DNA from 2 places in the Marinobacter salarius genome. Region 2 is predicted to be linked to the other one. Evidence: riboswitches for the same ligand, from Rfam matches in the RefSeq annotation. Region 2 holds a riboswitch; the other holds the start of a gene.
What was found. A riboswitch is a leader RNA that binds a small molecule or an ion and turns the genes downstream of it on or off. The one in region 2 is predicted to bind cobalamin.
Positions count from the first base shown of each region.

Region 1 (4,589 bases), 1.9 Mb from region 2:
TGAAGCCGGTTCGACGGCGGTACAGGAAGTGGCGTATACCATGGCAACCACCATGGAGTACGTCAGGACCGCCATCGACGCGGGCGTGGACGTGAATGAGTTCGGGCCGCGCCTGTCCTTTTTCTTCGTCAGCCAGGCGGACTTCTTCGAGGAAATTGCAAAGTTCCGGGCCGCCCGGCGAGTTTATGCCAAGATCATGAGCGAAAAATTCAACGCCACCAAACCCGAGGCCAGCCGGCTTCGTTTTCACGCCCAGACTGCCGCGGCCACTCTGACCAAGCCACAGTACACCATCAACCCGATCCGTACCGCGCTTCAGGCACTTTCTGCGGTACTGGGTGGCGCCCAATCGCTGCACACCAACGGCATGGATGAAGCGTTCGCCATTCCAACGGAAGAGGCGATGCGTATTGCCCTGCGAACCCAGCAGATCATCGCCTACGAGACCAATATCACTCAGGTGGTGGACCCGTTGGGCGGTTCCTACTATGTCGAGAATCTTACCGATGAGATCGAGAAGGAAGTCTGGAAGATTCTCGATGAAGTGGAAGAGCTCGGCGGCACGCTCCAGTGCATCGACGATGGCTACTTCCAGAGAGGTATCTCCGATTCCGCCTATGACTTCGCGCTGCGCAAGGCCAGCGGCGAGCGACCGGTTATCGGCGTCAACATGTTCGTGCAGGACGAAGAGGATGTTGAAATCGAAACCCATCCCCACGATCCGGAAACCGAACGCCGGCAGATTGAACGCCTGAATAGGGTCAAGGACAATCGCGACGAGAAGAAAGTCCAGGACATGCTCAGGCAACTGAAAGAGCAGGCCGAAGACGAATCGGCCAATCTCATGCCCATCACCATTGAGCTGGTGAAAGAGGGCGCCTCAATGGGTGATATTGTTGAAACCCTGAAAGGGATATGGGGAACCTATCGCGAAAAACCTGTAATCTGACCGGCTTTGAATACTGACAGAACCGGTTCACGGGAGACATGAATGGTCAGGCTCACCAAGATCTATACAAAAACCGGAGACAAGGGCGATACCGGTCTTGGCGACGGCAGCCGCGTCGCCAAGCATGACCTGCGTGTGGAAGCCTACGGTACGGTGGATGAGGCCAACGCAGTGATTGGTCTTGCGCGGCTGCATGTGGACGACGAACTGGACGTGATACTGGCACGCATCCAGAACGACCTGTTCGATGTCGGGGCGGATCTGTGTACCCCGATCGTGGAGAACCCGAAGTATCCGCCACTCAGGCTTGCCGAGGGCAAGACCGTTGAGCTTGAGCAGGAAATCGACCGGTTCAACGCGGATATTCCGTCGCTTCGCTCCTTTATCCTGCCTGCGGGAAACGCTGCGGCTGCGCACCTTCACCATGCCCGCACGGTAACGCGGCGTGCTGAGCGCATCATTGCTCAGCTACAGGAAGAGCAGGACATCAGCCGGTTGGTGCTGGAATACATGAATCGGCTGTCTGATTTGCTGTTCGTCCTTGCCAGACACGCCAACAACCAGGGTAAGGACGACGTGCTTTGGGTTCCGGGAAAATAATGCTGGCCCACGAGCAGGGTACTGAAGCGTGAATTTGTTGCCGCTGGAACATGGTGGCCGGTTACGCGCCGCCGCGAAGAAGTGGGGCATCCCTCTGGATCAATGGCTGGACCTGTCCACCGGTATCAATCCGAGTGGGTGGCCTGTTTCGGCGATCCCGGAAGAGGTCTGGCGTCGCCTGCCGGAGCCGGACGATGGTCTGGAGCCACTCATCAGACAATGGGTGGGTGCACCGGAGGGCGCCGTATGTATGGCCCTGGCTGGTAGCCAGGCGGCAATCATGCACTTGCCCCGTTTACGAAAGCCGTGCCGGGTAGGTGTGCCCTCTCCGGGTTACCAGGAGCATGGCCACAACTGGGCTTCTGCCGACCATCGGGTTATCGAGATTGGCAATGATCAGCTAGAGGATGATGACGAAAGCTGGCTGGATGAACTGGACGTGCTGGTGTGGATCAATCCAAATAATCCCACTGGCCAGGTTGTTGATCCGGACCGGTTGCTGAGCTGGCATCAGCGGCTTCAACGTCGTGGTGGGTGGCTGATTGTAGACGAGGCGTTCGTCGATGCTACTCCAGAGCTCAGTGTCGGGTATGCGACCGACAGACCCGGTCTTGTCGTCATGAGATCCCTGGGTAAGTTTTTCGGCCTGGCGGGCCTGCGGGCCGGAGCCGCGGTGGGAGACTCGGAGATTGTTCGCCGATTGGGTGCAATGATCGGGCCCTGGTCAATCAGTGGCCCCGCGCGATTTATCATGGGCCAGGCACTGGCGGACGATCAGTGGCAGGCCGCGACGATGGAGCGGCTGCACAGTGAAAGCCAGCGGTTGGCGGACTGCCTGTCGCGGCATGGCCTTGAAGGAGCCGCAGGAACGGCGCTCTTTCGATACGTTCGGCATGGCCGGGCGGCGGACATTGCAGGCGAACTCGCACGGCGGGGAATCCTCGTGCGGGGGTTCGAGAATCCTGCTGCACTGCGGTTTGGATTGCCCGGCTCAGAACCGGAATGGACGCGGTTAGAGCAGGCACTGTATTTAAGCCGTCTGTATTGATTTAGCACATAAGGGCTGCTAGTTTGGCGCCCGATTCGATGAACACCGTGTTCAGGTAACGCTTTTTTGCGGTATCCCCGCCGGAAAGCGTAAAACGGGAAGTCGGTTAAAGTCCGACGCTGCCCCCGCAACGGTAAGCGAGCTAAAGGCAATCGAAAAAGCCACTGTGCATCATGCATGGGAAGGTGATTGCCCCGGACCAGTCCAACAGGCTGATCCACTCGCAAGCCCGGAGACCGGCCTGAATGCACACCGGAAGTTGCGGAGGGCGACGGCGGTGGGAGAGTTGCGTCGGTCTCACACCCGTACTTTGACTCGTATCCTGCCTCCCCAATCTCATACTCAAACTCCGCAACACAATAACCATCACGCGGGTGCGCGTGGTTTGCCAGCGAGTGTTGATTATGAGTTGTCCGAAGTCTTTGCCGGTCCTGTTTTCCGGTCTCCCCCTTGTGTTCCTGCCAGTTTCCAGTGCGCTAGCCGACGAAGAGGTAATGGTCTCGGCACTTGACCCCATTGTCGTGACGGCCACGCTTGGGCCGAAGACCCGGGGCGAAAGTGACTCATCGGTCACTGTGATTGATGAAGAGGCGATCGAACGTTTGCAGCCTCAAACGTTCGACGAGCTGCTGATGGGGCAACCCGGCATTGATATCACCAGCAACGGCTCGTTCGGTAAGAACACCAGTGTCTACACCCGGGGCACTGGCAGCGAATCCACGGTTTTCCTGGTGGACGGCATTCGTTTGCGCTCGGCCACCAGTGGTAGTGCTGCCTGGCAGTATTTCCCGCCGCAAATGGTGGAAAGGGTAGAAATTGTTCGGGGTTCCCGCAGTAACCTGTACGGAGCCGATGCCGTGGGCGGCGTTATCCAGGCCTTTACCCACAGCGCCGAAAAGGGCCGCGAGGGATGGGTTCAGGCCGGCGGTGGCAACTTCAATACCCAGGAGTATGTGGCCGGGACGGCCGGTACTGAAGGCCGGATGACATACAGCCTGAGCGCAAGCCATCTGGAAACTGACGGCACGGCCATTGTTGAAGGGGGCGAAGACAAGGGCTTTCGTAACACCTCAGCCCTGGCGTCCGTTGCTCACCAGTTCGACTCCGGTGGGGAAGCCGGCGTTGTCCTCATGCGTGCCCAGGGCAATACCGAGTTCGAGGGCGGTGATACAGATTTTGCTATCCAAACCGTTGGTGTTCGTCTGGACGCGCCCATCAGCGACTATTGGCGGAGCCGTATCCTGTTAGCCGAATCCATTGATGAGCAGGATACACGGGACGAATTTGGTGACAGCACCTTCGATACCAAAACCCGCAGTGCCCGTTGGGAGAACCAGATCAGTGTCGGCCGCCATGAGTACATCTTGGGCGGTGAACTCTTGATGGATGAAGTAGACAGCACCACCGACTTTGACGAAACCAGCCGCACCAACGCCGCTGTTTTTGGTCAGGCCCTGTTGAATTTTGGTCCGACGGACTTTCAGTTGAGTTTGCGCGCCGACGATAACGAGGCTTTTGGTCGTGAGGAAACCGGTGCGATCGCCATGGGTGTCGATATGGATCGCAACCATAGAGTAAGGGTGAGCTACAGCACTTCTTTCCGGGCGCCCACGTTCAATGACCTCTACTTCCCGAACTTCGGCAATGCGGATCTTCAACCGGAAACCGCAGGTAGCGTGGAGCTTGGTATTGGCGGAAATTACGCCCGTTGGTTCTGGGATGCCGCGATCTATCAGACAGACGCTGATGATCTGATTGTATTTGTCTTTAGGGACGGTCGGTTCGCACCATTCAATGTTAACGAAGCACGCATCAGGGGGGTTGAGCTGAGTGCTGGCCTGGAATTGGACGAATGGACCGTGCAGGCTGGGGCCTCGGTAACCGACCCCCGCGACCGTGAGACCGACAATAGAATTCGTCGCCGTAGCGCGAAACAGTTCCGGGTGGACCTGGATCGGGACTTCGGCCGAGTGTCGTTGGGAACCACTGTTA
Region 1 is NZ_CP136693.1:3,684,629-3,689,217, reverse strand. Features, by position in the region: gene R1T46_RS17150 (methylmalonyl-CoA mutase family protein) at 1-949, shown strand, start outside; gene R1T46_RS17145 (cob(I)yrinic acid a,c-diamide adenosyltransferase) at 992-1,549, shown strand; gene cobD (threonine-phosphate decarboxylase CobD) at 1,578-2,597, shown strand; cobalamin riboswitch at 2,650-2,857, shown strand; gene R1T46_RS17135 (TonB-dependent receptor plug domain-containing protein) at 3,002-4,589, shown strand, end outside.
Region 1: it holds a riboswitch for cobalamin, as region 2 does, so the genes downstream of both, R1T46_RS17135 (TonB-dependent receptor plug domain-containing protein) here and R1T46_RS04385 (ribonucleoside-diphosphate reductase subunit alpha) in region 2, are expected to answer to the same signal.

Region 2 (4,589 bases):
CGCCGCCTCCACCAGCCAGCGGGCATCGATCTCAAAGGCGGTGGCGTAGCGGGCCTTCAGTTCCGCCGGAATGCGATCAATCTGCTGCACGCTGCCATCGAAGTACTTGAGGTCGTTGACCATCACGTTGTCCCACAGGCCCTCTGCTTTCAGGTCACGGACCAGCGACGGATTGACTACCGTGAACTCGCCAGAGAGGTTCGATTTCACGAACAGGTTCTGGTACGCCGGTTCGATGGATTGGGAGACACCGACGATGTTGGAGATGGTCGCCGTTGGCGCAATGGCCATCACATTGCTGTTACGCATGCCATTGCGGGCGATGAGTTCCCGCACCGCCGTCCAGTCCAGTCGGCTGCTGGCATTCAGGCTCAGGTCGCCGTCGTGACGGGCCTCTTTCAACAGGTTGATGGAGTCAATGGGCAGAATACCCTGATGCCACAATGAGCCTTCGTAGGTCTCGTAGGCACCGCGTTCACCGGCCAGCGCAGCCGAGGCCCGGATCGCGAAATAACTGATCTGCTCCATCGCCACATCGGCAAACTCCACCGCTTCCGCGCTGGTGTAGGGCAGGTTGAGCCGATACAACGCATCCTGAAAGCCCATCAGGCCGAGACCAACGGGCCGATGCTTGAAATTGGAACTCTTCGCCTGGGGCACTGCGTAGTAATTGATGTCGACCACGTTATCGAGCATGCGGACCGCAGTATTGACCGTGCGTTCGAGGCGCTGGACATCCAGCTCACCGTTGTGGACATGGGCCGCCAGGTTGATGGACCCCAGGTTGCACACGGCGATTTCATCCGCACTGGTGTTCAGGGTGATCTCGGTACACAGGTTGGAGCTGTGCACCACGCCCCGATGCTGCTGCGGTGAGCGCAGGTTGCAGGGGTCCTTGAAGGTGATCCACGGATGACCGGTCTCGAACAGCACGGTCAGCATCTTGCGCCAGAGCTGTTTGGCGGACACCGTCTTGAACAGAGTAATCTCGCCCATGGCCGCCATCGCCTCGTATTCCTGGTACCGCTCCCGGAATGCGTTGCCATAGAGGTCATGCAAGTCCGGAGTGTCGTTTGGCGAGAACAGGGTCCAGTCCTGATCACTGCGCATGCGCTCGATCAGCAGGTCCGGTACCCAGTTGGCGGTGTTCATGTCGTGGGTACGACGACGCTCATCGCCGGTGTTCTTGCGTAGCTCCAGGAACTCCTCAATATCCAGGTGCCAGCTTTCCAGGTAAGCGCACACGGCGCCCTTGCGCTTGCCGCCCTGATTCACCGCCACCGCCGTGTCGTTCACCACTTTCAGGAATGGCACCACACCCTGGCTGCTGCCGTTGGTACCCTTGATGTGGGAGCCCAAAGCCCTGACTGGCGTCCAGTCGTTACCCAGGCCGCCGGCCCACTTGGACAGCATGGCGTTGTCGCGGATGGCACCATAGATACCCTCCAGATCATCCTGAACGGTGGTGAGGTAGCAGGATGAAAGCTGGGAATGTCGGGTACCACTGTTGAACAGGGTCGGCGTGGAGGCCATGTAGTCGAAGGATGACAACAGGTCGTAGAACTCAATGGCCCGGGCATTGGGGTCATCTTCCTGCAACGCCAGGCCCATGGACACGCGCATGAAGAAAACCTGGGGCAACTCCAGCCGGTCACCTTTCCAGTTGAGGAAATAGCGGTCGTAGAGAGTCTGCAGGCCGAGGAAACCAAACTGGTGGTCCCGCTCCGGCTTGAGGGCAGAACCCAGCCGCTCCAGGTCAAACGCCGCCATGGCTTCGTCGAGCAGTTCGTAGTGGATACCCTGCTCAATGAAGGTGCTCAGGGCCTGCGGGTATATTTCCGCCAGCGGCAAACTTAGGGGCAGGCTCAAGGCGGCCGCGGTTTCCAGCCTGAGTTGTTCCAGCAGCAGACGAGCAGTTACGGCACTGTAGTCCGGTTCCTGCTCGATGCGGCCGCGGGCGGTCATGATCAGCGCAGACAGCACCTCCTCCTCAGCGATACCGTCGTACAGGTTCCGCAGCGCCCCTTCCACCAGTGATTCGCCATCGATGCCCTCCAATCCCTGGCTGGCACGCTCCACCTGGACTTTCATCAGCCCCAGATCCAGCGGCGCGGCCTCACCGTTGGCTTTTTTCACCGTGAGCGTGGGATGGGCCTCCACCGGCGCCAGGCTGGCCCGCTCTTGGGCATGAGCCTCCCGGTAGAGTACATAGGCGCGGGCCACTTTCTGCTCCTCCGCCCGCATCAGCGCCAGTTCCACCTGGTCCTGGATATCTTCAATGTGCACCTTGCCGCCGGCTTTCAAGCGTCGGCTGATGGCCTGCATGACCTGATGGGTAACCTGTTCCACGGAATCGTGAATACGGGCCGAGCCTGCCGCTTCATCGCCTTCGACGGCAAGAAACACTTTGGTCACGGCAACACTGATTTTGCTGGCGTCGAATCCAACCAGGGCGCCATTACGTTTAATAACCTGTAGGGAGGCAGTGCTGGTTGAGGCAGATTGGCCGGGCTCGGCCAGGGTAGCAGTGGACATGTCGGTTCTCCTGAGTACGCGTTTATGCCAAGACCTTCGCGTACGCAGGGGCGAGCATTGCTCTGAACAGAGACAACGCAAAACCGATCTGCTCACCTTGATACGCGAAGGTGCAGTTGTATTCCCTGGCAGGTCTTCGGACTCAGGGGCGTGAACCTGTTGGCTCGGCCTTGCGTGGCGACTTCCCGGCATTCGCCAGTGTCTTTATGCCACGCTCGTTCCCCAATACCGCTGCGCGTCAGTTCCGGAGTCTCACCGGATTCCCGGTACCACGATCATCGTGACGAGGGCGATCTGTGATTGATCAGCCTTTGATCACTATATCTGGTACTAAGCCAAGGATATAAACACTATATAGGCTAAGATAAATCACAACAAGGCACTTTTTCGACGGTTACCGGTCAGTAAACAAACCCATAGGAGCACCCCATGACACCGCTACCGAGATACCTGACGGCCGCCCTCGCACTTTCATTGATGGCCGCTTCGGCCCAGGCTGACAGCACGGAAAACTCTCTGATCACCGCGTTTTCGGCCATAACGTCCCTGGAAGATGGCTGGGAACCGATGGAGTTTCCGAAGATAGACCGCCACAGTCGCTATCAGTTGACGGACGACAACGGCGAGCAGGTGGTCAAGGCCACCACGGACAACAGTGCCTCCGGGCTGATAGCCAGGGTGTCCGTCGAACCCGGGGATTCACTGATCCTGCGCTGGCGGTGGAAAGTGTCGAACGTCTATGAGCAGGGAAACGCCCGTAAAAAGGAGGGCGATGACTACCCTGCGCGAATCTACGTGGCCTTTGAGTTCGAGCCGGACGAAGCCGGCTTTTTCGAGCGCGCCAAACGCAAGACCGTGGAAGTGGTGTTCGGGGAGGAACTGCCGGGCAATGCGCTGAACTACATATGGGCCAACCGGCTGCCGGTTGGCGAAATCGTTGCCAACCCGTTCACCGATACCACGATGATGGTAGCTGTGAACTCCGGGACGGCGAACACAGGCGAATGGGTCACGGTGGAGCGGGATATCGTTGCGGACTACCGCAAAGCCTTTGACCGCGAGCCACCGAAGCTGGTGGGCGTCGCCATCATGTCGGATTCCGACAACACCGGAGCATCTGCCACCGCCTGGTATGGCGATGTCAGCTTGGTCAAACCAGATTGATGACGCAAAACAGGCCCACCGCACCCATTACGATGGTATAGGGAAACGCCATCACAACCATCCGCCCGTAAGACAATCGTACCAGCGGGGCGATTGCGGATGTCAGCAGGAACAGAAACGCGGCCTGGCCGTTGGGGGTAGCCACACTGGGCAGGTTGGTGCCGGTATTGATGGCGATGGCCAGCTCCTGGAAATGCTCGTAGTCGATACTGCCGGCGTCCAGCGCCTGTTTGATTTCACTGATATAAACGGTGGCTACAAACACATTGTCGCTGATCATCGACAACAGCCCGTTGGCAATAAAGAACATGCCCGGCTGCTGGTCCTGCGGCAGGCTGAGCACAAAATCGATGATCGGCTTGAACAGGTGTTGCTCGTGAATCACCGCGACGATGGCGAAAAACACCACCAACAACGAGGTAAATGGCAGCGACTCCTGGAAGGCCTTGCCGATCTGGTGCTCATCGGTAACACCAGTGAACGAGGTGATCAGGATAATCACCAGAAGACCGATCAATCCTACCTCTGCCAGGTGAAACGCCAGCCCAACAACCAGCACCAGGGCCGCCATTGCCTGCACCCACAGGGCAGCCTGGTCGGCTTTCGTGCGCTTGGTGCGCTCGTTGTCAGCAAACTCTTCCAGTACCTGGCGGACAGGCTTGGGCAACCGGGCGCCATACCCAAACCAGCGCAGCTTTTCCAGCAGCCAGCAGGTGGTCAGGCCGGCCACCAGCACCGGCAGGCTCACCGGCGCCATGCGCAGGAAGAAACTGACAAAGTCCCACCCTACTACCTTGGCGATCAGCAGGTTCTGGGGCTCGCCCACCATGGTGGACACTCCCCCCAAGGCCGTTCCAATAGCACCGTGCATCAGCAGGCTACGCAGAAAG
Region 2 is NZ_CP136693.1:952,343-956,931, reverse strand. Features, by position in the region: gene R1T46_RS04385 (ribonucleoside-diphosphate reductase subunit alpha) at 1-2,535, opposite strand, end outside; cobalamin riboswitch at 2,645-2,839, opposite strand; gene R1T46_RS04380 (DUF3047 domain-containing protein) at 2,965-3,699, shown strand; gene nhaB (sodium/proton antiporter NhaB) at 3,686-4,589, opposite strand, start outside.